3 regions of the Stenotrophomonas sp. GL_101 genome follow, and region 2 is predicted to be linked to each of the others. Evidence: predicted binding sites of a transcription regulator. Region 2 holds the regulator's gene; each other region holds the start of a gene.
What was found. The regulator FliA, encoded in region 2, starts transcription of late flagellar genes. The targets are predictions, from matches to a motif close to TAAAGTTTNNCNNNCNNNGGCCGATAA.

Region 1 (7,378 bases), 1.4 Mb from region 2:
GGCTCGTCGGCGTCCAGGGTCTCCACCGCGCGCCCGTGCAGGCGCCGCCAGATCCACTGCAGGGCGTGCGCGGGCGTAGCGTGCTGTTGTTCCAGCAGGGCCAGCGCCTGGGCCTGGCTGATCCGTCCATGCCGGCACAGCAAACTGGCGGCCGCGGCAGCCCGCGCAAAGCGCAGGCTCGCCGACAACCCGGCCTGGGCGTGCTCCCCTCCGCGCGCCAGGGCCTCATGCACCGGCGGCGGCAACTCCCATGCCGCCGCAATGCGGCTTGCCACCGGCAGCGTCCACGCATCCAGCAACTCGGTGGCCAAGGCCCGCGACGGCACCGCGCCCGGGTGCTCGGCCGTGGCATCCAGCAGGTGCCGCATCACCAGCGCCGCGCCCAGGCCCTGGGTCAAGCCCAGCCACTGTGCGGCGAATGCGTCTTCCTGGGTCACCAGGCGCGCGTGGTCGGCGGCCGCGCGTGAGGCCAGCAGGGCGTGCTCCCAGATCACCGTGCCAAACCGCGGAAAGGCATCGCAGTGCAGCTGCATCACCGGCTGCACCAGCACCGCACTGATGATCTGGCGGATGCCTTCGGTCCCCACCAGCGTCACGGCGCGCTGCAGGGTATCCACGGGTTTGGCCTGCAGCCGGTACACCGGGCTGTTGGCGATCCGCAGCAGGTTGCCGGTCAACACCGGGTCCTGGCCGATGATGGCGGCCATCGCGCGGGCCGACGCATCGCTGTCATTGACGGTCTGGATCAGCTGCGGCAGCAGCTGCGGCCGGCGCGGCAGGTGCCGGGCCGACCAGTCGCGCCGCTCCAGCGCGGCCTCCACCGCCTCCCGCAGGGTGGTGTCGCGCGCGAGGTCCTGCACGTCCCGCCCGTCGCCGCTCGACGCCAGCGCCACGGCATGCAGGCCAGACTGCAACACCTCGGCGGCCAGGCCCTCTGCGCCCGGCAAGGCGCGCCCCGATGCGGCCAGCGCCGGTTCGCGCCGGCGCATCCTGCCGGCATCCGGCGGCGGCGCACGGCCGCCGCGCCAGGCGGCAATGCCCAGCCCCGCCACGCCGACGCCCAGCAGCCCCGCTGCCACCATCAAGATCACCGCCATCAGCGCCGCCGTCCTGGCCGGCATCGCCCTTGTGTTGTCGCCCCTGCACCCACGTCGTCCGTCCTGGCATTGCCGGTACCGCGCACCGTTGCCACGGCATCGGCGCCATCTTCAGCAACTTTAATGGCCGCCGCTTCCTCGCCGGCAACCGGAATGGCCGATGCGATCGGGCAGAACCCTGACAACACCCTCCGGCGGAATGCACTAGAATGGCGCCGCGCGACCCGTCACCCGATCCGACAACGTCGCTTTTTTTGTTTTACAACCCACCTTTTGCTGGTTCGTTCGCCGCTGTTCGCCACCGTTCGCACCATCGGAGTCGCCATGTTATTTGAAACCCTCGAAACCTCCGGTCACGAACAAGTGGTGTTCTGCCACAACCGCGATGCCGGCCTGAGGGCGATCATCGCCATCCACAACACCACCCTGGGCCCGGCCCTGGGCGGCGTGCGCATGCGCCCCTACGCCAGTACCGACGAGGCCCTGGCCGACGCACTGCGCCTGAGCCGCACCATGACCTACAAGAACGCCCTGGCCGGGTTGAACGTAGGCGGCGGCAAGGCGGTGATCATCGGCGACCCCAGGCAGGACAAGAGCGAAGTGCTGTTCCGCGCGTTTGGCCGCTACGTCGATTCGCTGGGCGGCCGTTACATCACCGCCGAAGACGTGGGCACCGATGTCAACGACATGGAAAACATCTACCTGGAAAGCGAGTACGTCACCGGCGTGCACCAGGTCCATGGCGGCTCGGGCGATCCGGCACCGTTCACCGCCTATGGCGCGCTGCAGGCGCTGATGGCCTCGATGCAGCACAAGCTGGGGCACGAGGAAGTGGGCAAGGCCAGCATCGCCGTGCAGGGCCTGGGCCACATCGGCATGGAACTGGTGAAGCTGCTGCGCGACCGCGGCGCCAAGCTGTTCGTCACCGACCTGGACAGCACCCGGGTCGACCGCGCGGTCACCGAGTACGGTGCCGAAGCGGTCAAGCCCGATGACATCTACAACGTCAACGCCGACGTGTTCGCGCCGTGCGCGCTGGAAGGCGCGATCAATCCGCAGACCCTGCCGCGCCTGAAGTGCAAAATTGTCTGTGGCACCGCCAACAACCAGCTCTCCAGCCTGGAGGTGGGTGACGAGCTGCAGGCACGCGGCATCCTCTATGCACCCGATTACGCGGTCAACGCAGGCGGCGTGATGAACGTATCGCTGGAGATCGACGGCTACAACCGCGAGCGCGCGATGCGCCTGATCCGCAGCATCTACCACAACCTCGGCAGGATCTTCGCGCTGTCCGAAAAAGACGGCGTCGCCCCCCAACGCGCGGCCGACCAGATCGCCGAAACACGCATCCATGCGATCGGCAAGTTGAAGATGCCGCTGGGCCGCGCCACGCCGCGCCTGGGCACCCTGCGCGGCAACTGACCGCCGCCGTTCCCGGCAGTAAAAAAGAAGGGCGCGACAGGATCGCGCCCTTCTTCATTTCAGCCGGCCACCCGGGCCGGCCGCCGCGTGCTCAGAACGCGGCCGCGTAACGCAGCGCGAACTGGCTCAGGTCGCCACGCGGCCCGAAGCGCTGGTCATAGCCGAACGACACCCGCGTCGTGCCGTTCAACCACGACTCCACCGACACCCCGACCAGCCCGCCCGAGCGTGCCGGCTGCAGGCCCGCCAGCGGTGCCCAGCTGTCGACCGCGACGAAACTGGCGTCCGGGCTCAGCCCCGAACGGGACAGCAACTGCTGCCACTCGGCATAGCCGCGCAGCGACCAGCTTCCCCAGCGACGCTCGCCGCGCACGCCGGCCAGCGCCTGGCTGCGCGTTGCCACGCTGTCCCGCACGCGCAGGCCGAAGCCCATCCCGCCCTGTTCGCTGAAGCCGTCATTGGCCACCCGGGCGTACTCGGCGCCCAGGTAAGGCGTGAGCGATGCCGAAGCGCTGCCCAGGCGATACCCCGACTCCACGCTGGCGGTGCTGAAGCTGCCACCGTAGCGGGCGTTGACCCCGTACTGCGCTGCGCCCAGCAGCAGCTGACGATCGATTTCGCGGGTGAACTGCCCCGTACCGAGCTGGCCCAGTGCGTAACCACGGCCCAGGCTCCAGCCGGCGTACAGCTGCGCCTGCGACTGGCGGTCGTGTCCACGTTCGCCGCCCCACGCGCGGCTGCTGTTGCTGCGGGTTTCACCGAAGGCCACGCCCATCATGCCGTGGCTGCCCAGCGCGAGGTCCTGCCCCATCATCCAGCCACGGGTGTCGCCGGCACTCCCGGCGAAGCTGCCTTGGCCGACCTCGCCCAGCGGGCTCTGCCAGGCACCGCGCAGCCGCGGTGCGGCCTGCACCTGATCGAAGCGTGAGGACAAGGCGCGACGCTGCATGTCGATGCTGTCGAAGGTCATGCTGGAGGCCAGCACATGGGCCTTGCCCGACAGGCTGTCCAGGCTGGCCTGCAATGCGCCTGCGCCCTGTACGCGCTGCAGATCGCCGGCCGCATCGGCAAACCCGGCCTGTACGTTGTCGGTACCTGCATCCAGCACTTCGAACGCCGATTCAACCCGTGCCGCCGCGCCCAGCGACGCGGCCCGCAGCCCGGCCGCCGACGAGGCCGCGACCACGTTGACGCGGTCGGTGGTGAGGGTGACATCATTTGCCGCATGGGTCAGCGTGGCCTCGAGCAGCGAGCCGGTCGGCAGGCTGTTGGACACCCCGGCGAACTGGCCGGTAATGCCACCGTCGGCATGCAGCACGCCCTGGGTGCGGCCGTTCTGCGGCACATAGCCGCTGATCACGCTGTTGACGTTGACGGTGCCGCCCTGCAGCGTTGCCGTGCCGGTGACGTTCAGTGCAGTGGCACCGAGCGCAATCATCAACTGGGCCCCGTCACGATGCAGGTAATTGCCTTCGATGGTGGCGCTCATGTTGGCATCGCGCACGATCACGGTGCCGCCGTTGTCGACGTTGCCCTTGACCCGCGTAGTGCCGGTCAGGAACTGCAGCGCGGCCAGGTTCGGATTGGCCGCCTGCTGCACCACCACCACGTTGGAGGTGATCGATGCCCCGTCGTGCAGGACCAGCGTGCCGCGTTCGATCCGGGTGTCCCCGGTATAGGTATTGGCAGCGGACAATCCAAGCGCGCCCACCCCTTGCTTGGTCAACCCGCCGCTGCCGGCGATGGCGTTGCTCCAGACCGAGTTGAGCCCGGTCTGGGTGATGTTGACGGTGGTGATGCCCCAGTCGAACCGACCCGGGCCGTTGATGGCCTTGGCGATGTTGAGCAGCCCGTAACCGAAGGTGGCGTCCACCCCGGGCGCACCCAGGTCGGTGGCGGTGCCGAGCAGCGTCTGCCGGACCAGGTCATTGCTGAAATAGGGATACTTCTGCCACACCAGGGCCGCGGCGCCGGAGACCAGTGGCGCCGCGAACGAGGTGCCGTAGTTCCACAGATAGCCCGGCGTACCGCTGCTGTAGGACGGGTCGACATATACCGCCGCGCCCGGCGCGGCCAGGCAGTAGCGCGCGGCCACGCCACAGGCATTGGCATAGGACGCCAGCTTGCCGGGATCGCTCGAGTCCACGGCGGTCACGCTCAGCCAGCCGCGCTCCAGGTCGGCCGCCGGCAGGCTGCCGCCCGCACCGGGCTGGCTGGGCAGCGCGGCCATGCTGGAGGGATTGGGCTTGCTTTCGTTGCCGGTGGCGAACACCACCAGGCCATTGTTGCTGATGATGAACGGGCGGTACTCCTGGGCGATCGGCGCCGTTGCGCCGGTGTTGGTCCAGTACAGGCCACCCCAGGAGTTGTTCATGATCTTCACGCCCTGCGCGATCAGATCCTGATGCACGTCGGCCATGCCCAGCGCGCCAGTCACTTCGTTGCCATTGCCGCTGCCATCATCGGTGGGCGACTTGTCGGCGATGATGCGCGCCGAGACGATCTGCGCGCCGGGCGCGATGCCTCCCGGCCAGGCCCCGACCGCTTGGCCGGCGGCCAGCTCGGCCACGGCGGTGCCGTGGCCGACCACATCATCCACGTTGAGGTTGTTGACCGCCGGATTGACGTAGCTGTAATTGGCCAGCACCCGCCCGGCCAACGTTGGATGATTGCGCATCACGCCCGAATCGACGATGCCGATGCGCACGCCGGTCCCGTCCAGGTTGGCGCTGCGCGCGGCTGCGGCCTGGGTGATGGTCAGATGGGCGTCGAAGGCCGGCTGCGTGGGCGTGGTGGTGGGCGGCGGCGTCACCGGCGGTGGCGGTGGGGTGGTCGGCGGCGGATCCACCCGCACGTTGCCCCCGCCCCCGCCGCCGCCGCAAGCGCTCAATACCATCGCCAATGCACCGGCCAGGACCGTCCTGCTATGTGCTGTCTGCTTCATCCCTGCTCCCCAACGTGAATGGAATCACTGCCGGCATCCTGCCTTCCCGGTGAACACCGGCGATCAATCTCGACCATACTGGGCCACCCCACGCAGTCTGCCGGGAAACGCGTCAGCTTCCAATGACCGTGTTCCTATTTCGTATATCGCTCACGCACCAACGAGATTGCCATGTCCAACATCGTCATCGTCGCCGCCAAACGCACCGCCATCGGCTCCTTCCTGGGCCAGTTCACCGGCGTGCCCACCCCCACCCTCGGTGCCACTGCCATCGCCGCGGCGCTGCAGCAATCGGGGGTACCGGCTGCGGATGTTTCCGAAGTGATCATGGGCTGCGTGCTGCCGGCCAACCTCGGCCAGGCGCCGGCCCGCCAGGCCGCGATCGCCGCCGGGCTGCCGCTGTCCACCGGCGCCACCACGCTGAACAAGGTGTGCGGCTCGGGAATGAAGGCGATCATGCTCGGCCACGACCTGATCAAGGCCGGTTCGGCCAGCATCGTCGTCGCCGGCGGCATGGAGTCGATGTCCAACGCCCCGCACATGCTGCCCAACTCGCGCACCGGCAACCGCTTCGGCAATTTCCAGGCGGTGGACCACATGGCCCACGATGGCCTGGTGAATGCGTATGACGGCAAGGCCATGGGCGAATTCGCCGAGTGTGCGGTGGACAAGTACCAGGTCACCCGCGAGGAACAGGATGCGTTCGCGATCGAGTCGGTGCGGCGCGCGCAGGCGGCGCAGGCCAACGGCGCGTTCGACGCGGAGATCGTCGCGGTGAAGGTTGCCACCCGCAAGGGCGAGGTCGAATTCAGCCAGGACGAACAGCCCGGCCGGTCGGACATCGCCAAGATCCCGACCCTGCGCCCGGCGTTCAAGAAGGACGGCACGGTCACCGCCGCCAGTTCGTCGAGCATTTCCGACGGCGCCGCCGCCGTGGTGCTGATGAGCGAAGACGATGCCCTCGCCCGTGGTCTGCAGCCGCTGGCCCGGATCGTGGCCCATGCCACCCACTCGCAGGCCCCGGAGTGGTTCACCACCGCCCCGATCGGCGCGCTGCACACCCTGCTGGAAAAGACCGGCTGGTCGCTGGACCAGGTCGACCTGTTCGAGATCAACGAAGCCTTCGCGGTGGTGGCGATGGCGCCGATCCGTGAGCTGGGCATCCCGCACGACAAGGTCAACGTCAACGGCGGGGCCTGCGCACTGGGGCATCCGATCGGCGCTTCGGGCGCACGCCTGGTGGTGACGCTGGTGAACGCATTGCGCACCCGGGGCGGAAAGCGCGGCATCGCTACCCTGTGCATCGGGGGTGGCGAAGCTACCGCCATCGCCATCGAATTGATTTGATTGGACTTAACGCGCATTTCGCAAAAATGAATGCGCGATCGCTTGACAGCCAAACGTGGCTTGTCATCATGTTGCCGGGCGCGCAATAGCGCGTTGCCTAATCTAACGACGAGGATTCACACTAATGAGCATCAACAAGCTGCTGATCGCGATGGCCCTGGGCCTGGCTCTGACCGCCTGCTCCAAGCAGGAACAGGCTGCTGACGCTGCTGCTTCGGCCAACGAAGCTGCCGCTGACGCCCAGGTCGCTGCCGACCAGGCCGCTGCTGCTGGCGCCCAGACCGCCGACGCTGCCCAGGCTGCCGCCGACACCGCCACCACCGCTGCTGACGCTTCGGCTGACGCTGCTGCCCAGGCTGGCGCTGCTACCACCGACGCTGCTGCCGGCGCTGCTGCCGACGCTGCCAAGGCCGGTGAAGCCACCGCCGACCAGGCCAAGGACGCTGCTGAAGAAGCCAAGAAGTAATAACTTCTTTCTTCAAGCAAGTTCTGAAGAAGCCGCTGGTTCGCCAGCGGCTTTTTCTTTGCGCGGGCGTACCGACCAACGGTCGGTACCTACCTGGCCTTC
Region 2 (7,378 bases):
CCGTCGGTGCCACCGGCCGCACCCTGGACACCGCCAACGAAATCGTGCCGCCGCCGGGCAGCAGCGGCTTTGCCGCCACCCTGGCCCGCGCCGCCGTGGCCCCGCCGTCGGCCATGCCGGCGCTGCCGGAACAGATCTTCGCCCCGTTCAACGTCGAGCAGGCCGCTGCCGCGTCACCGGCCCCCGCCGAGCCGGCCGTCGCGATTGCCGCCCCGATCAACCGCGCGCGCTTCATCATCGATCCGCCGCACGACGACGCGCCGCTCTACCCGATGCACATCCCGGCCGCCTCGGTGGCGATGCCGCCGCTGCCGGTCAGCGTGACCGTGACCGCCCCGGTCCAGGCCTTGCCCGCCGTGGCAGCCGAGGCGCAGGCGCCGGTTGCAGCACGTGTCGACAATCCGGCACCGGCCACCGCCGGTGAACCGGCGCAGGCCCAGCCGCTGCCCGTCGCCGAACTGGTGGTGGTGCCGCGCGATGACGAAGAAATCCGCCAGCTGCGCCACGAGGTGGCCGGCATGCGCCAGGTCATCGAGCGCGAGATGCACCGCTTCACCGACGAGCGCCTGCGCGGTTCGCCGGTGCGCGCGGCCGCGCTGGACCTGATGGACGAGTACGGCTTCGACGCCGGCATCAGCCGCGACGTGGCCATGCAGATCCCGCTGGACACCGAAGCCCACCGTGGCCGCGGGCTGATGCTGGGGTTGCTGTCCAAGAAACTGCCGATCGCCCCGGTCGACCCGCTCGAGGCCGGCGGCGTCATCGCCCTGGTCGGCCCGACCGGTGCCGGCAAGACCACCACGATCGCCAAACTGGCCTCGCGCTTCGCCGAGAAGCATGCCGCCCGTGACGTCGCCCTGGTCACCACCGACACCGGCCGCATCGGCGCCCGCGAGCAGCTGTACGGTTTTGGCCGCCAGCTCGGCATCGCGGTGCACGAGGCCAACAGCGGCAGCGACCTGAACCAGCTGCTGGAGCGGCTGAAGGATTACAAGCTGGTGCTGATCGACACCGCCGGGCTGGGCCCGCGCGACCGCGCGCTGGCCGCCCAGCTGCAGTGGCTGCGCGCCGCCGAGCAGATCCGCACCCTGCTGGTGCTGCCGGCCAACACCAGCTTTGGCGACATGGACGAAGTGGTCCGCCGCTTCAGCGCGGCCAACCCGCAGGGCGTGGTGCTGAGCAAACTGGACGAAACCGGCCGCTTCGGCACCGCCCTGTCGGTCGCGGTCGACCACCGCCTGCCGATCACCTGGGTCACCGATGGCCAGGACGTTCCTGAAGACCTGCACCGGGCCAGCGCCGCCAATCTTGTACTTCGCCTTGAAGATTTGCGCCGCGCGGCCGATATGCCCTGCAACCCGGAGTTGAACCATGCCGTCGCGTGAGTACGCCAAGTTGACCAAGACCTTCCCGTTGTCTGCCACCCGCAGCCAGCCGCTGGGCCCTGTGCGCACCATCGCGGTGACCGGCGGCAAGGGCGGCGTGGGCAAAACGAACGTGTCGGCCAACCTGGCCGTCGCGCTCGCCGACATGGGCAAACGCACGCTGCTGCTGGACGCCGACCTCGGCCTGGCCAACATCGACGTGATCCTGGGCCTGCAGCCCAAGGTCACCCTGGCCGACCTCGTCGCCGGGCGCTGCACCCTGGAAGAAGTGATCCTGGAAGGCCCGGGCGGCGTACTGGTGGTCCCGGCCGCCTCCGGTCGCCGGCACATGGCCGAACTGCAGCCGGCCGAACACATCGGTCTGGTCAACGTGTTCTCCGAACTGGAGCGCGAGCTGGATTTCATGGTGGTCGATACCGCCGCGGGCATCACCGATGGCGTGCTGACCTTCTGCCAGGCCGCACAGGACACCGTGGTGGTGGTCTGCGATGAGCCGGCCTCGATCACCGACGCCTACGCGCTGATCAAGGTGCTCTCGCGCGAGCGTGGCGTGGACCGCATCCAGGTCGTGGCCAACATGGTCCGCGACCCCAACGAAGGCCGCGTGCTGTACGAAAAGCTGACCCGGGTCTGCGAGAAGTTCCTCGCCGATGTCTCGCTCAACTACCTCGGCTGCGTCCCGCAGGACGACTGGCTGCGCCTGTCGGTGCAGCGCCAGCAGCCGGTGGTGAAGGCCTATCCGTCCAGCCCGGCCGCACTGGCGATCACCGAGATCGCCCGCCGCACCGCGCGCTGGCAGGCCCCGACCGAACCGCGTGGCGGGGTGGAGTTCTTCCTCGAACGCATCCTCAAGCAACGTGGGGTGACCGTATGAAAGGCGCCGCCCGATACAAAGAAGTGCAGCGCGTTGCCGCCAACGAATGCATCGCCCAGCATTCGGACCTGGTCCGGCGCATCGCCCACCACCTGGCCGCGCGACTGCCGGCCAGTGTCGAGGTCGATGACCTGATCCAGGCCGGCATGATGGGGCTGATCGAAGCCTCGCGCAGCTACGACGCCGACCAGGGCGCGTCGTTTGAAACCTATGCCTCGATCCGCATCCGCGGCTCGATGATCGACGAGATCCGTCGCGGCGACTGGGTACCACGCTCGGTGCACCGCCGCGCCCGCGATGCCGCCTCCACCATCCGCCGGCTCGAGCAGAGCACCGGCCGCGCCGCCAGCGCCACCGAAGTAGCCGCGGCGATGGACATGCCGCTGCCGGACTACCTGCGCCTGATGGAAGACGCCGCACGCGGCCAGGTACTGAGCCTGGAATCGCGGATTGAAGACCAGGGCGAACTGGACACCGTCGCCCAGGGCGGGCCTACCCCGCAGCAGGTACTGGAGCGCGGTGAGTTCGGCCGTGAACTGGGCCATGCGATCGGCCTGCTGCCCGAACGCGAACAGTTGGTGCTGTCGCTGTACTACGAGCAGGAACTGAACCTGAAAGAGATCGGCGCCGTGCTCGGCGTGAGCGAGTCGCGCGTGTGCCAGATCCATGGCCAGGCCGTCCTGCGCCTGCGTGGCCGATTGAAGATCTTCGAGGCGGCCGATGCCGGCCTCGAGAACCATTGATACCGAGGAAAGTGCTTTGAACAAGAACATGCGTATCCTGATCGTCGACGACTTCTCGACCATGCGTCGTATTGTCAAGAACCTGCTGGGCGATCTGGGCTTCACCAACACCGCCGAAGCCGAGGACGGGCATGCCGCGTTGTCGATGTTGCAGAGCCAGCCATTCGATTTCGTGGTGACTGACTGGAACATGCCGGTGATGACCGGCATCGACCTGCTCAAGGCGATCCGCGTCGACCCCAGGCTCAAGACCCTGCCGGTGCTGATGGTCACCGCCGAAGCCAAGCGCGAACAGATCATCGAAGCGGCCCAGTCCGGCGTCAACGGCTACATCATCAAGCCGTTCACCGCGCAGACCCTGGAAGAAAAACTGGGCAAGATTTTCGAACGACTGGCAGCAAGCGCCTGATGGATACCCTCAGCGACAAATCCGCGCTGGTGCAGCGCCTGCAGGACGCGCTGGCAGCGCTGGAAAGCGGTGACGAAGCCGGCTGGCGTCAGCAGATCGACGCACTGGCGGCCCTGCGCACCCAGCCGATGATGGCCGGGCTCAACCGGCTGGCCCGCGAACTGGGCCAGGCGCTGGGCGAACTGCCCAGCCTGCCCAGCGAAGCGGGCGAGCTGGACGATGCCTGCGCGCGCCTGGACCACGTGGTGGCGATGACCGAACAGGCCACCCACCGCACCCTGGACCTGGCCGAAGAATGCCGGGCGCTGACCGAGCAGGTACGCGCCAACGGGCTCACCGCCGACCAGGACCAGCAGCTGGACCGGATCCGCCACAACCTCACCGAGATCGCGCTCACCCAGAGCTACCAGGATCTCACCGGCCAGATCATCCGCCGCGTGGTGGGGATCGTGCGCCGCGTGCACGAGGGTTTCGGCGCGCTCGGCCTGCCACCGCAGGAAGACGCCGCGCACAAACGCGACAACGGCCTGGCCGGCCCGGCCGTGACCGGCCTGGATCGCCACCAGGTATCACAGGTCGACGCTGACGACCTGCTTTCCGATTTGGGGTTGTAAGACCATGAGTGCTGTTCCAGACGATATTGCGGCCGACTTCATCCTCGAGGCCCAGGAAATCCTGGATCGCCTCGGCGAACAGCTGGTGTCGCTGGAGCAGTCGCCCCAGGACGCCGACCAGCTCAACGCGGTGTTCCGCGGTTTCCACACGCTCAAGGGCGGTGCCGGCTTCCTGGGCATCCAGGCGATGGTCGAGCTGTGCCACGCCGCCGAGGAAACCCTGGGCATGGCACGCTCGGGCAAGGCCACGTTGCAGGCGCATCACTTCGATGCGGCCCAGCAATCCCTGGATTACCTGCAGTCGATGCTCGATTCGGTGTCGGCCGGCACCGAGCCCGGCTATGCGCCGCCATCGCTGATCGCCCAGTTCGACGTCAATGGTCCGGCCAGCCCGGCCGCGGTCGCTGCGACCCCGCCGGCCGGCGGCGAGCTGATCACCGACGACGAGTTTGAAGCGTTGCTGGACCAGTTGCACGGCGGCGCCGCGCCCACGGCCGTGACGCCCCCCCAAAAGACCGATGACGGTCTGATCGGCGAAGACGAATTTGAAGCGCTGCTGGACCAGCTGCATGGCGGCGCCGCACCGGGCACCACGGCCGTGGCCGCCGTGGCCGCGCCGGTGGCGCGTGCACCCTCCGTTGCGCCCCGGCCGGCGGCCAACAAGCCGGTCGCCGAAGCCGAACATACCGTGCGCGTGGACACCAAGCGCCTGGATGCGATCGTCAACCTGATCGGCGAACTGGTGCTGTCGCGCAATCGGCTCAAGACCCTGCGCGCGCGCCTGCACGACGAAGAACTCGACCGTGCCGTGTCCACCCTGGACATCGCCACCGCCCGCCTGCAGTCGGCGGTGATGCGCACCCGCATGCAGCCGGTGGGCAAGGTGTTCTCGCGTTTCCCGAAGGTGGCCCGCGACGTCGCCCGCAACCTGAACAAAGAAGTGGAGCTGGAGCTGGTCGGCGCGGAAACCGAGCTGGACCGCAACCTGGTCGAAGCACTTGCCGATCCGCTGGTGCACCTGGTGCGCAACGCGATCGACCATGGCGTGGAAACCCCGGAACTGCGCGAAGCGCAGGGCAAGCCACGCAGCGGCCATGTGCGCCTGTCGGCGCAGCAGGAAGGCGACTACGTCAGCATCGAAGTGCAGGATGACGGCGCCGGCATCGACCCGGAGCGCCTGCGGCAGAAGGCCCGCGAAAAGGGCCTGATCGATCCGGAAGCGGCCGCGCGCCTGACCAGTGAGGAATGCCTGCACCTGGTGTTCCTGCCGGGCTTCTCGACCAAGCAGGAAGTGACCGACATTTCCGGCCGTGGCGTCGGCATGGACGTGGTGCAGTCGCGCATCCGCGAGCTCAGCGGCCAGATCCAGATCCAGTCCGAGCTGGGCCGCGGCAGCCGCTTCATGATCCGCGTGCCGCTGACCCTGGCGATCCTGCCGACCCTGCTGGTGCAGGCCGGCGAAGACGTCTATGCGTTGCCGCTGGCGCGGGTGATGGAGGTGCTGCACGCCCCCAACACCTCGCTGGGCTGGTTCGATGGCCGCGCCGTGCTCGACCGCAAGTCGCACACCCTGCCGCTGGTGGACCTGCGCCACTGGCTGGCGGTCGACCCGGCCCCCTCGCCGCTGCTCACCATCGTGGTGCTGCAGGCCGGCGAAGCCCGCTTCGGGCTGGTGGTGGACCAGGTGCGGGGCCGCGAGGAAGTGGTGATCAAGCCGCTGCCCAAGGCCCTGCGCGGCCTGCGCGGCTACGCCGGGGCAACCCTGATCGGCGATGGCCGGATGTCACTGATCCTGGACGTGGACGGCCTGCGCTGACGCAGCCTCTCAAGTCCCCTTCACGCAAGCCGATAACGGACCCATGGACAGACTCAGCCTCATTGGACTTTTCCTCGCCCTGGCCTCGCTGGTCGGCGGCAGCATCCTCAAGGGGGCCGGCCTGGCGTCGCTGTGGTCGCCGGCCGCATTCGTGATCGTCATCGTCGGCACCATCGCCTCGATCCTGCTGCACACCTCCCCGGCGGTGTTCAAGCACGCCTTCAAGATCGTGCGCTGGGTGATCCTGCCGCCCAGCAGCGACCGCCACGCGCTGATCAAGCAGATCGTCGAATGGAGCAACATCGCGCGCCGCCAGGGCCTGCTGGGCCTGGAAGCACAGGTGGACGCGCAGAGCGACCCGTTCCTGCGCAAGGGCCTGCAGCTGCTGGTGGACGGCGTGGAGCCGGAAACCATCCGGCACATGATGGAAATCGAACTGGGCAGCCAGGAGCACCGGGACCTGGCCGCGTCCAAGGTGTTCGAGGGCATGGGCATCTACGCCCCCACCCTGGGCATCATCGGCGCGGTGCTCGGGCTGATCGCGGTGATGAAGAACCTGGCCGACCCGAGCAAGCTCGGCCACGGCATCGCTGCCGCGTTCACCGCCACCATCTACGGCATCGCCTCGGCCAACCTGCTGTTCCTGCCGGTCTCGGCCAAGCTCAAGAGCGTGATCCACCACAACAGCCGCGACCGCGAGATGATCATCGAAGGCCTGATTTCGATCGCCCAGGGCGAGAACCCGCGCAACATCGAAACCAACCTGTCCGGGTTCCTGCACTGACATGGCCCGTCGCAGGCACCACGAAGAGCATGCCAACCACGAGGCCTGGGCGATTCCCTACGCCGACCTGATGACGCTGCTGCTGGCCTTCTTCGTGGTGATGTACGCCATTTCCTCGCTCAACGAGGGCAAGTACCGGGTCATGGCCGACGCACTCACCACCGCCTTCGGTGGCGCGCCGCGCACCATCAACCCGGTGCAGGTGGGCAACCAGCAGGTGCAGGGCGGCGGCTGGGACAGCCCGTCGGTGATCAAGGCCGGCAACCGTGTCGGCCCGGCCGCACCGGCCCCCTCCAACGACCCCACCCTGCTGCCGGCGATGGCCTCGCAGATGCGCATGCCGGTGTCGGTACGCAACCAGGAACAGCTGCAGCGCGCCGAGCGCCAGCTCAACACCATTGCCGACCGCCTCACCGCCACCCTCGCCCCGCTGATCGAGCGCGGCATGATCACCGTGCGCCGCACCGAGCTGTGGATCGAAGTGGAGATCAACAGCGACATCCTGTTCGTCACCGGCTCGGCTTCGCTGGACGTGCATGCGCGCGACACCCTGTCCAAGCTGGCCCAGGTACTGCACGACGCGCCCAACGGCGTACGCGTGGAAGGCCATACCGACAACGTGCCCATTGCCACCGCGCTGTTTCCCTCCAACTGGGAACTCTCGGCCGGGCGCGCAGCCAGCGTGGTGCATCTGTTCGCCGACCAGGGCCTGCAGCCGTCGCGGCTGGCGATGGTCGGCTATGGCCAGTTCCG
Region 3 (7,378 bases), 2.3 Mb from region 2:
GCTGCGGCGGTTCATGCCCTTGACCAGCGAGGGAGAACCGGGAGAGGCAGGCGTGGTGTTCAAGCAGGGCTCCTGGACGTCATCGCCACCAGTGTGGCCGGGGCCGGGTGGTGGAGCGGTGAATCATCGGGGGCGCTACCGCGAACCGGCCCGGATCGGTCAGAATCCAGACTTCCCCTTGATTCACTTGGATCGCCATGGCCGGTGCCAGCCTGTTTGCCCTACTCGACGATATCGCCGCGCTGCTGGACGACGTGTCGGTCTTGACCAAGGTCGCCGCGAAGAAAACCGCCGGCGTGCTGGGCGACGATCTGGCGCTGAACGCGCAGCAGGTGACCGGGGTCAACGCCAACCGTGAACTGCCGGTGGTGTGGGCGGTGGCCAAGGGCTCGCTGGTCAACAAGGCGATCCTGGTGCCGGCCGCGCTGGCGATCAGCGCGCTGGAAGCGTGGCTGCGCAGCAAGGGTTACCCGGTGCCGATCGTGGTGCCGTTGATGATGATCGGCGGTGCGTTCCTGTGTTTTGAAGGCGTGGAAAAGCTGGCGCATGGCTTCCTGCATTCCAGGGACGAGGACGAGCAGCACAAGGCCGAACGCATCAAGGCGCTGGCCGATGAAAAAGTGGACATGGTCGCCTGGGAAAACGACAAGGTGAAAGGCGCGGTGCGCACCGACTTCATCCTGTCCGCTGAAATCATCGTGCTGTCGCTGGGCGTGGTCTCGGCTGCACCGTTCCTCAACCAGGTCACTGCGCTGGTGGTGATCGCGCTGGCGATGACGGTATTCGTGTACGGCCTGGTGGCCGGTATCGTGAAACTCGATGACGTCGGCCTGTACCTGTCGCGCAAGGGTGCGGCGCTGGCGGCGATCGGCCGTGGCCTGCTGGTTGCCGCGCCGTGGTTGATGAAGTTCCTGTCGGTGGCCGGCACCGCGGCGATGTTCCTGGTCGGTGGCGGCATCCTGGTGCACAACGTACCGGTGCTGCACCACCTGGTGATCGCGCTGGGGGCCAAGGCCGGCGGTGTGTCATGGCTGGTGGAAGCATTGGCCAATGCGGTGGTGGGCGTGATTGCCGGGGCGATCGTGCTGGCGGCGGTGACCGCATTCCAGAAGCTGCGCGGCAACAACACCGCGCACTAAGCGCTCCACCGCGCGTGTTGCGGCATCCTCGTGGGGGCTGCACCCCGCACGGCAGCGGCCTTGTCAGCGGGTGTTCCACTCACGCAGCGCGTCCAGTTCGGCGCGCGCGCGCGCCAGCCGGCGTCCGGACAAGGCATCGATCGCCCGCTGCAGGCCGGGCGCGTGCGGATCGCGCTGCTGCCAGCGCCTTGCCAGCACGAGCAGGGCCGTCATCAGGGCGATACCGGCCACCAGTGAGATCAGCAGCCAGCGTGCGGCGAACATCGACAGGTCGATGCCCCAGACCTGCCATGCCAGCAGCACCGGCGGCGCCAGCCACAACCAGCACCACGGCAGCCCGAGCAGCAGTTCGCCGACGGCGGTCTGGGTGCGCAGCGCGGCCAATCGCTGCGATTGCTGCAGCACCGGCTGGTCCGGCTGCAGCTGCCGGCGCAGGTGCAGCCGTGCCACGCTGGCGATGATCACCGCCACGCTGTAGGCATGCAGGGCCAGCGCGCTGAGCATCACCGCCAACGGCGGCTGTGCCCACCAGATGCTGCCGCAGTAGATCGCCAGCCCCAGCCAGAACAGCAGTTGCACCCCCTGCACCGCGCCGAACGCCGACAACTGGCGGTGCGCCGCATGCTGCCGGCGGCGGCGCCACCCGTCCATGGCGGTAGCTTCTTCGCTGCCGTTGCTGTCGCTGGCCTGGTTCCACAACTGCTTGAGTGGGTCGGTGTGCATGGCGATGGCCTCAGGGAAGGGGGTTGAAGCGTGCCCGCAGCTGCTGGCGCAGCCGATGCAGGCGGGTGGAGACGTTGGCGCTGCTGATCCCGAGGATGTCGGCGATCTGGCGATGGTCGTGGTCGTCCAGGTGCAGCAGCATCAGCGCCCGGTCCAGCGGGGGCAGCGTGCGGATGGCCATCTCCAGCTGCTGCAGGGCATGCTGCTGTTCGGCCGGCGCCGCGGCGTCGACCGGCAGGGCGTCCTCGTCCAGCGCGGCATGGTGGCGTTGGCGCAGCTGCTGCCGCCGCAGCTGGGAGATCGCGACGTTCAAGGCAATCCGGTACAGCCAGGTGGAAAAGCGGGCACGGGCCGGATCGAATCCCTCGAACGCATCCCAGGCCTGCACGCAGATTTCCTGGATCAGGTCGAGCCGGTCTTGCTGGTGGGCGCAGTAGCCCCGCGCGATCTTCAGCACGATGCCCCGGTGCTGCTCCAGCAGGCTGGAGAAGCGGGTGCGTGGGTCGGGGGAAGTCGCGTTCATGTGCATACCCGGGTGATTCGCACCGACGCGGCAGATATCACAGTGGCGCCACGATCATGCGGGGGCGTCGGCTACCTGGACGCGGTTCTTGCCTACCCGCTTGGCCGCATACAGCGCCCCGTCGGCGCGCCGCAGCAGGGCGTCGGCATTTTCACCCGGCCGCCATTGCGCCACCCCGGCGCTGAAGTGCACCGGCACCCGTTGCTGGTCCAGCTGCAGCGGGCGCTGGGCCAGCGAGCGCTGCAGGCGCAACAGGGTGGACATGCTGTCGGCGCCCGGGGTTTCGGGCAGCAGCAGGACGAATTCGTCACCGCCCAGGCGGGCGATCGCGTCGGTGTTGCGCATCAGCAGCTGGCACACCGTCACCAGATGGCGCAGCACCGCATCGCCGCCGGCATGCCCGTGCTGCTCGTTGGTCTGGTGGAAGTCATCCAGGTCGATCAAGGCCAGGGCCAGTGGATGCCCATGGCGGCCGGCGCGGGCCAGCTCACGCTCCAGCAGTTCATCCAGGCCGCGGCGGTTGAGCGCCCCGGTCAGCGGGTCGGTACGCACCAGCCCGGAGACATCACGCAGCGCCTGCTCCAGTTCGGCGATGCGCGCTTCGGCCTGTTCCACTTCGCGGCGCGCGTTGCCCAGGTGGTCGCGCGCCTGCAATGCCTGTTGCTGTACCCGGCTGGTGTCCTGCAGCACGTCCTGCAGCAGCTGGTTGAGGTCGGCGATGCTGCGCGCTTCCTTCAAGGCCAGGGCATAGCTGCTGATCCGGTCGTGGTATTCGCCGGTGCTGGCCGCCATGCCGTCGAGGCTGTCGATGAAGCCGCCCATCAGGTGCTTCATCGCCGTCTTGGATTCGCTGATGCCCTGCTTGAGCAGGCCCTGCTTGTAGATCACCTCGCGCAGGTTGGCGCGTGCCTGCTCGACCGAGTCGCGGTCCAACGGCCCGCCGATCAGGTTGCGCACGGCGTGCACCTGGCCGTGCAGCCAGCTGCTGTCGTCGAGCAGCTCGCCGATGTTGTCCAGCAGCAGGTCGAACAAGCTCAGCAACAACTCCTGCTGCTCCTGCCAGCCGTCGCTGCGCACCCCGATCTGGTGCGACAGCTCGCGCAGGCGCACTTCCAGTGGCTGCAATGGCTGGCCGGGGTGCCACTGGCGCAGCTCGCTGGCAATGGCGGCCGGCGCGTCCTTCAGGTCCGGCATGTTCTGCAGCAGGCTGGCCACGGTCACCCCCAGGGTGTGCCGCAGCAGCTCGCGCAGGCGCAGGCTGTCGGGTTGGCCGTCGGGGCTCTCCTGTTCGATGGTACGGATGTACTTGTCGATCAGCTGGCGCATGGCGCGGCCATAGCTGAACCAGTCGGCGCTGCGCTGCGCCGACTGCAGGCGCAGGCCCATGTCGCCCAGTTCGCCGGGCAGGGTGGACATGCCGTTGGCGAAGGCGGCGAGCAGCGGCTCGGGGCTGTCGATGCCGGCAAACAGGCGCTGCAGCATCGCGCTGCCGCCGCCCTTGGGGCCCGGCGCGGTGCTGCTGGCCTCGTCGATCACCACGCTGCTTGCCTGCCGCCGCGCCAGCAACCGGCCCATGGCGGTGCCGGCGCTGGGAGGAGCATCGTGCGAATCGGTCATGCGGCATCCTTGGCGGTGACCGGCGAGGCTGCCGGGGCGGGTGAGGTTGGAACAGTATCGGCGCGGACCGGGCCGGCTTGAACCGGCCGGGCCATGGCACGATGGTAGTCAGGTTGAGGGCAGGAGCGTGCGATGAAAGTGATGCTGATAGGGGCGACCGGATTGGTCGGCGGCCATGTGCTGCACCAATTGCTGGACGACCCCCGCTGCGATGCGGTGGTTGCCCCGGCCCGGCGGCCGCTGGCGCTGGCCGATCCGGCCCTGCTCAACCCGGTGGTGGACTTCGACCGGCTGCCGGTGGACGCTGGCTGGTGGGCAGTGGACGCGGTGATCTGCGCGCTCGGCAGCACCCTCAAGCAGGCCGGCAGCCGTGAGAATTTCGCACGGATCGACCACGACTACCCGTTGCAGGTGGCTACCCTGGCCCAGGCCCACGGCGCGCACGCTTTCGTGTTGAATTCGGCGATGGGCGCCGATGCGGACTCGCGGATCTTCTACAACCAGGTCAAGGGCCGGCTGGAGCAGGACCTGCGCGGCCTTGGGTATCCCTCGCTGACGCTGGTCCGCCCGGGGCTGATCGGCGGCGAGCGCAGCGAACGGCGTACCGGCGAACACCTGGGCAGCCTGGTGCTGGGCGCGTTGGGGCCGGTGTTGCCCAAGGCCTGGCGGATCAACCCGGCGCAGAACATCGCCGCGGCGATGGTGGACGCGGCATTGGCACCAAGGCCGGGCGTCCACATCGTGGGCGCGGCGCAGCTGACGGCGTAGAGCCGACCGTTGGTCGGCTGCACGGCATCCGGAGGAGCCGGCCAGCGGCCGGCACTACCGGATCAGCTGGCCAATGCCAGGTCATCCATCATCGCGCGCAGGAAACGCGCCGCCTCACCGCCCGTCGCGGCGCGGTGGTCGAAGGTCACCGACAGCGGGACCACCTTGTGCGCTTCCACGCCGCCCATCACCGGGGTCATCTGGTGGCGGGCACGGCCGGCACCGACGATGGCCACGCACGGTGGCACCACCACCGGGGTCGCGTAGCGGCCGGCGAACATGCCGAAGTTGGACAGCGAGATGGTGTAACCACTCAGCTCGGAGGCGGCGATCGCGCGCGATTCCACCTGTTCGCGCAGGCGGTTGACGCCTTCACGGATGCCGCGTGCATCGAGCATGTCGGCATTGCGCAGCGCAGGCACGAACAGACCGTCGTCGGTGTCCACGGCGATGCCGATGTCCACCTGCGCGTGCAGCGTGCGGGTCAATGCATCGCCGTCGAACCAGGCATTGAGCGCCGGCACCTTCTGGCAGGCGACAACGATCGAGCGCACCAGGCGCGCGGTGACATCATTGCCCGGTGCCCAGGCGTGGATGTCGGCATCGTCGTTCAGCGTGGTCGGCACGACCTTGCTGTGCGCGTCGGCCATCACCCGCGCCATGTTGCGGCGCACGCCCTTGAGCGGTTCCGGCTGGCCCTTGGCGACCACGCCCGGCGGCTGGGTACGCATCGGGCGGCCAGCGGCCGACACCGCGGTGCGCGCGTCGTCCTGGCGTATCGGTGCGGCAGCGGCCACCGCAGCGGGTGCGGCGACGGCGGCGCGGACCGGGGCGGGGGCCGCACCGAGCCTGGCGCTGCCATCGGCGGCGGCCTGCTTGACGTCGGCCATGGTCACCGCGCCATCGGTGCCGGTGGCACGTACGCGGGTAAGGTCCACGCCCAGCTTGCGCGCGGTGGCACGCACCGCCGGTACCGCCTTGACGCCCCCGACGGCGACGGCCTGTTCGGCATGCACGGTGTTGGAGCTCTGCATCGCGCCGACCACGGTGCCGGCGTCATCGCGTTCGGCGGGCGGCCGGGTTTCTTCGGCGGCAACCGGCGCAGCCGCGGCCGGGATCGGCGCGGGCGCACTGGCGGCGGCCGGGGCGGCATGCCCGTGGCTGTGGCCGGTGTCCTGGCCATCGGCACGCTGCGGCAGGCTCGGGTCCAGTGCGAACTGGGCCAGCACGCTGCCGGTGGGGATGATGTCACCTTCGCCGCCGGCCAGTTTCAGCACCGTGCCGGAGAACGGCGAGGGTACTTCCACCACGGCCTTGGCGGTCTCCATGGAGACCAGTGGTTCGTCCAGCTTGATCACGTCGCCTTCCTTGACGAACCACGCCACGATGGTGGCGTCGGGCAGGCCTTCGCCAAGATCGGGGAGGTGGAAACTCTTGTTCTCACTCATGTGCAGTTCTCTTCCAGCAGTTCGAGATCGCGGGCCGGCAGCCAGCCCGTCGCGCCGTTCGCGCGCTCGGACCACCACCACCCCCCGTGTTCATGATGCAGTTTGACCAGTTCACCGCTGTCCACATCCAGTTCGCGGGCGTCATAGTCGCGCAGGGCCTCTGCGCGTCCATCGTCCAGCAGCTGCATCCACGCCACCGGTGCCCAGCCGGCACGCCCGTCATCGGTGCGTACCCAGGCAAACGCCGGCCATTCCTCGTCACGAACACCCAGTTCGACGATCTGGCCGGCGCGGAACCGGAGCGGGTTGCGATACTGGCTGCGGTAAGCGCCTAGCAGGCGGGCCCGCACGTCAACCTGCCGCCATGGCGCGTTTGGCCGCGCCGACGATCCGGTCCACGCTGGGCAGGTACTTCATTTCCAGGCGGAACAGCGGAATGTGGGTGTCATAGCCGGCGACGCGCTCGACCGGTGCCAGCAGGTCGTACAGCGATTCCTCGGCCAGGCGCGCGGCGATCTCCGCACCGAAGCCCGCGGTCTTGGGGGCCTCCTGCACGATCACGCAGCGCCCGGTTTTGGCCACCGATTCGGCGATGGTGGCAAAGTCCAACGGGCGCAGCGTGGCCACGTCGATGACCTCGGCACTGATGCCTTCGCCGGCCAGCTTGTCGGCCGCTTCCAGCGCTTCCTTCACCTGCGCGCCCCAGGTCACCAGGGTGACGTCGGTACCGTCGCGCAGCACGAAGCACACATCCAGCGGCAAGGCTTCGCCGTCATCGACGACCACTTCCTTGTACTGGCGGTAGATGCGCTTGGGCTCCATGTAGATCACCGGATCCGGTTCGCGGATCGCGGCCAGCAGCAGGCCGTAGGCGCGCTGCGGCGAGGACGGCAACACCACGCGCAGGCCCGGCACGTTGGTGAAGATGGCTTCGTTGGCTTCGCTGTGGTGTTCGGGCGCACGGATGCCACCGCCCCACGGTACGCGCAGCACCATCGGGCAGTGCAGGCGGCCACGGGTGCGATAACGCAGGCGCGCGGCGTGGCAGATGATGTGGTCCACCATCGGGTACATGAAGCCGTCGAACTGGGCTTCGGCGACCGGCTTCATGCCCTGTGCGGCCAGGCCGATGGTCAGGCCGGCGATGGTGGTTTCATCCA

Region 1: the regulator FliA is predicted to act here: its motif matches at 1,194-1,220, upstream of AC3IR9_RS15205 (HDOD domain-containing protein).
Region 3: the regulator FliA is predicted to act here: its motif matches at 4,057-4,083, upstream of AC3IR9_RS19340 (GGDEF domain-containing protein).

The regions. Positions count from the first base shown of each region.
Region 1 is NZ_CM174432.1:3,425,140-3,432,517, forward strand. Features, by position in the region: gene AC3IR9_RS15205 (HDOD domain-containing protein) at 1-1,097, opposite strand, end outside; gene AC3IR9_RS15210 (Glu/Leu/Phe/Val dehydrogenase dimerization domain-containing protein) at 1,422-2,519, shown strand; gene AC3IR9_RS15215 (S8 family serine peptidase) at 2,611-5,463, opposite strand; gene AC3IR9_RS15220 (thiolase family protein) at 5,635-6,810, shown strand; gene AC3IR9_RS15225 (hypothetical protein) at 6,935-7,276, shown strand.
Region 2 is NZ_CM174432.1:2,063,235-2,070,612, reverse strand. Features, by position in the region: gene flhF (flagellar biosynthesis GTPase FlhF) at 1-1,385, shown strand, start outside; gene AC3IR9_RS09260 (MinD/ParA family ATP-binding protein) at 1,372-2,259, shown strand; gene AC3IR9_RS09255 (RNA polymerase sigma factor FliA) at 2,256-3,002, shown strand; gene cheY (chemotaxis response regulator CheY) at 3,019-3,411, shown strand; gene AC3IR9_RS09245 (protein phosphatase CheZ) at 3,411-4,025, shown strand; gene AC3IR9_RS09240 (chemotaxis protein CheA) at 4,030-5,841, shown strand; gene AC3IR9_RS09235 (flagellar motor protein) at 5,885-6,625, shown strand; gene motD (flagellar motor protein MotD) at 6,627-7,378, shown strand, end outside.
Region 3 is NZ_CM174432.1:4,385,894-4,393,271, reverse strand. Features, by position in the region: gene AC3IR9_RS19360 (ABC1 kinase family protein) at 1-15, opposite strand, end outside; gene AC3IR9_RS19355 (DUF808 domain-containing protein) at 198-1,139, shown strand; gene AC3IR9_RS19350 (hypothetical protein) at 1,203-1,862, opposite strand; gene AC3IR9_RS19345 (RNA polymerase sigma factor) at 1,873-2,385, opposite strand; gene AC3IR9_RS19340 (GGDEF domain-containing protein) at 2,440-4,002, opposite strand; gene AC3IR9_RS19335 (NAD(P)H-binding protein) at 4,135-4,770, shown strand; gene AC3IR9_RS19330 (dihydrolipoamide acetyltransferase family protein) at 4,833-6,218, opposite strand; gene AC3IR9_RS19325 (SH3 domain-containing protein) at 6,215-6,568, opposite strand; gene AC3IR9_RS19320 (alpha-ketoacid dehydrogenase subunit beta) at 6,570-7,378, opposite strand, start outside.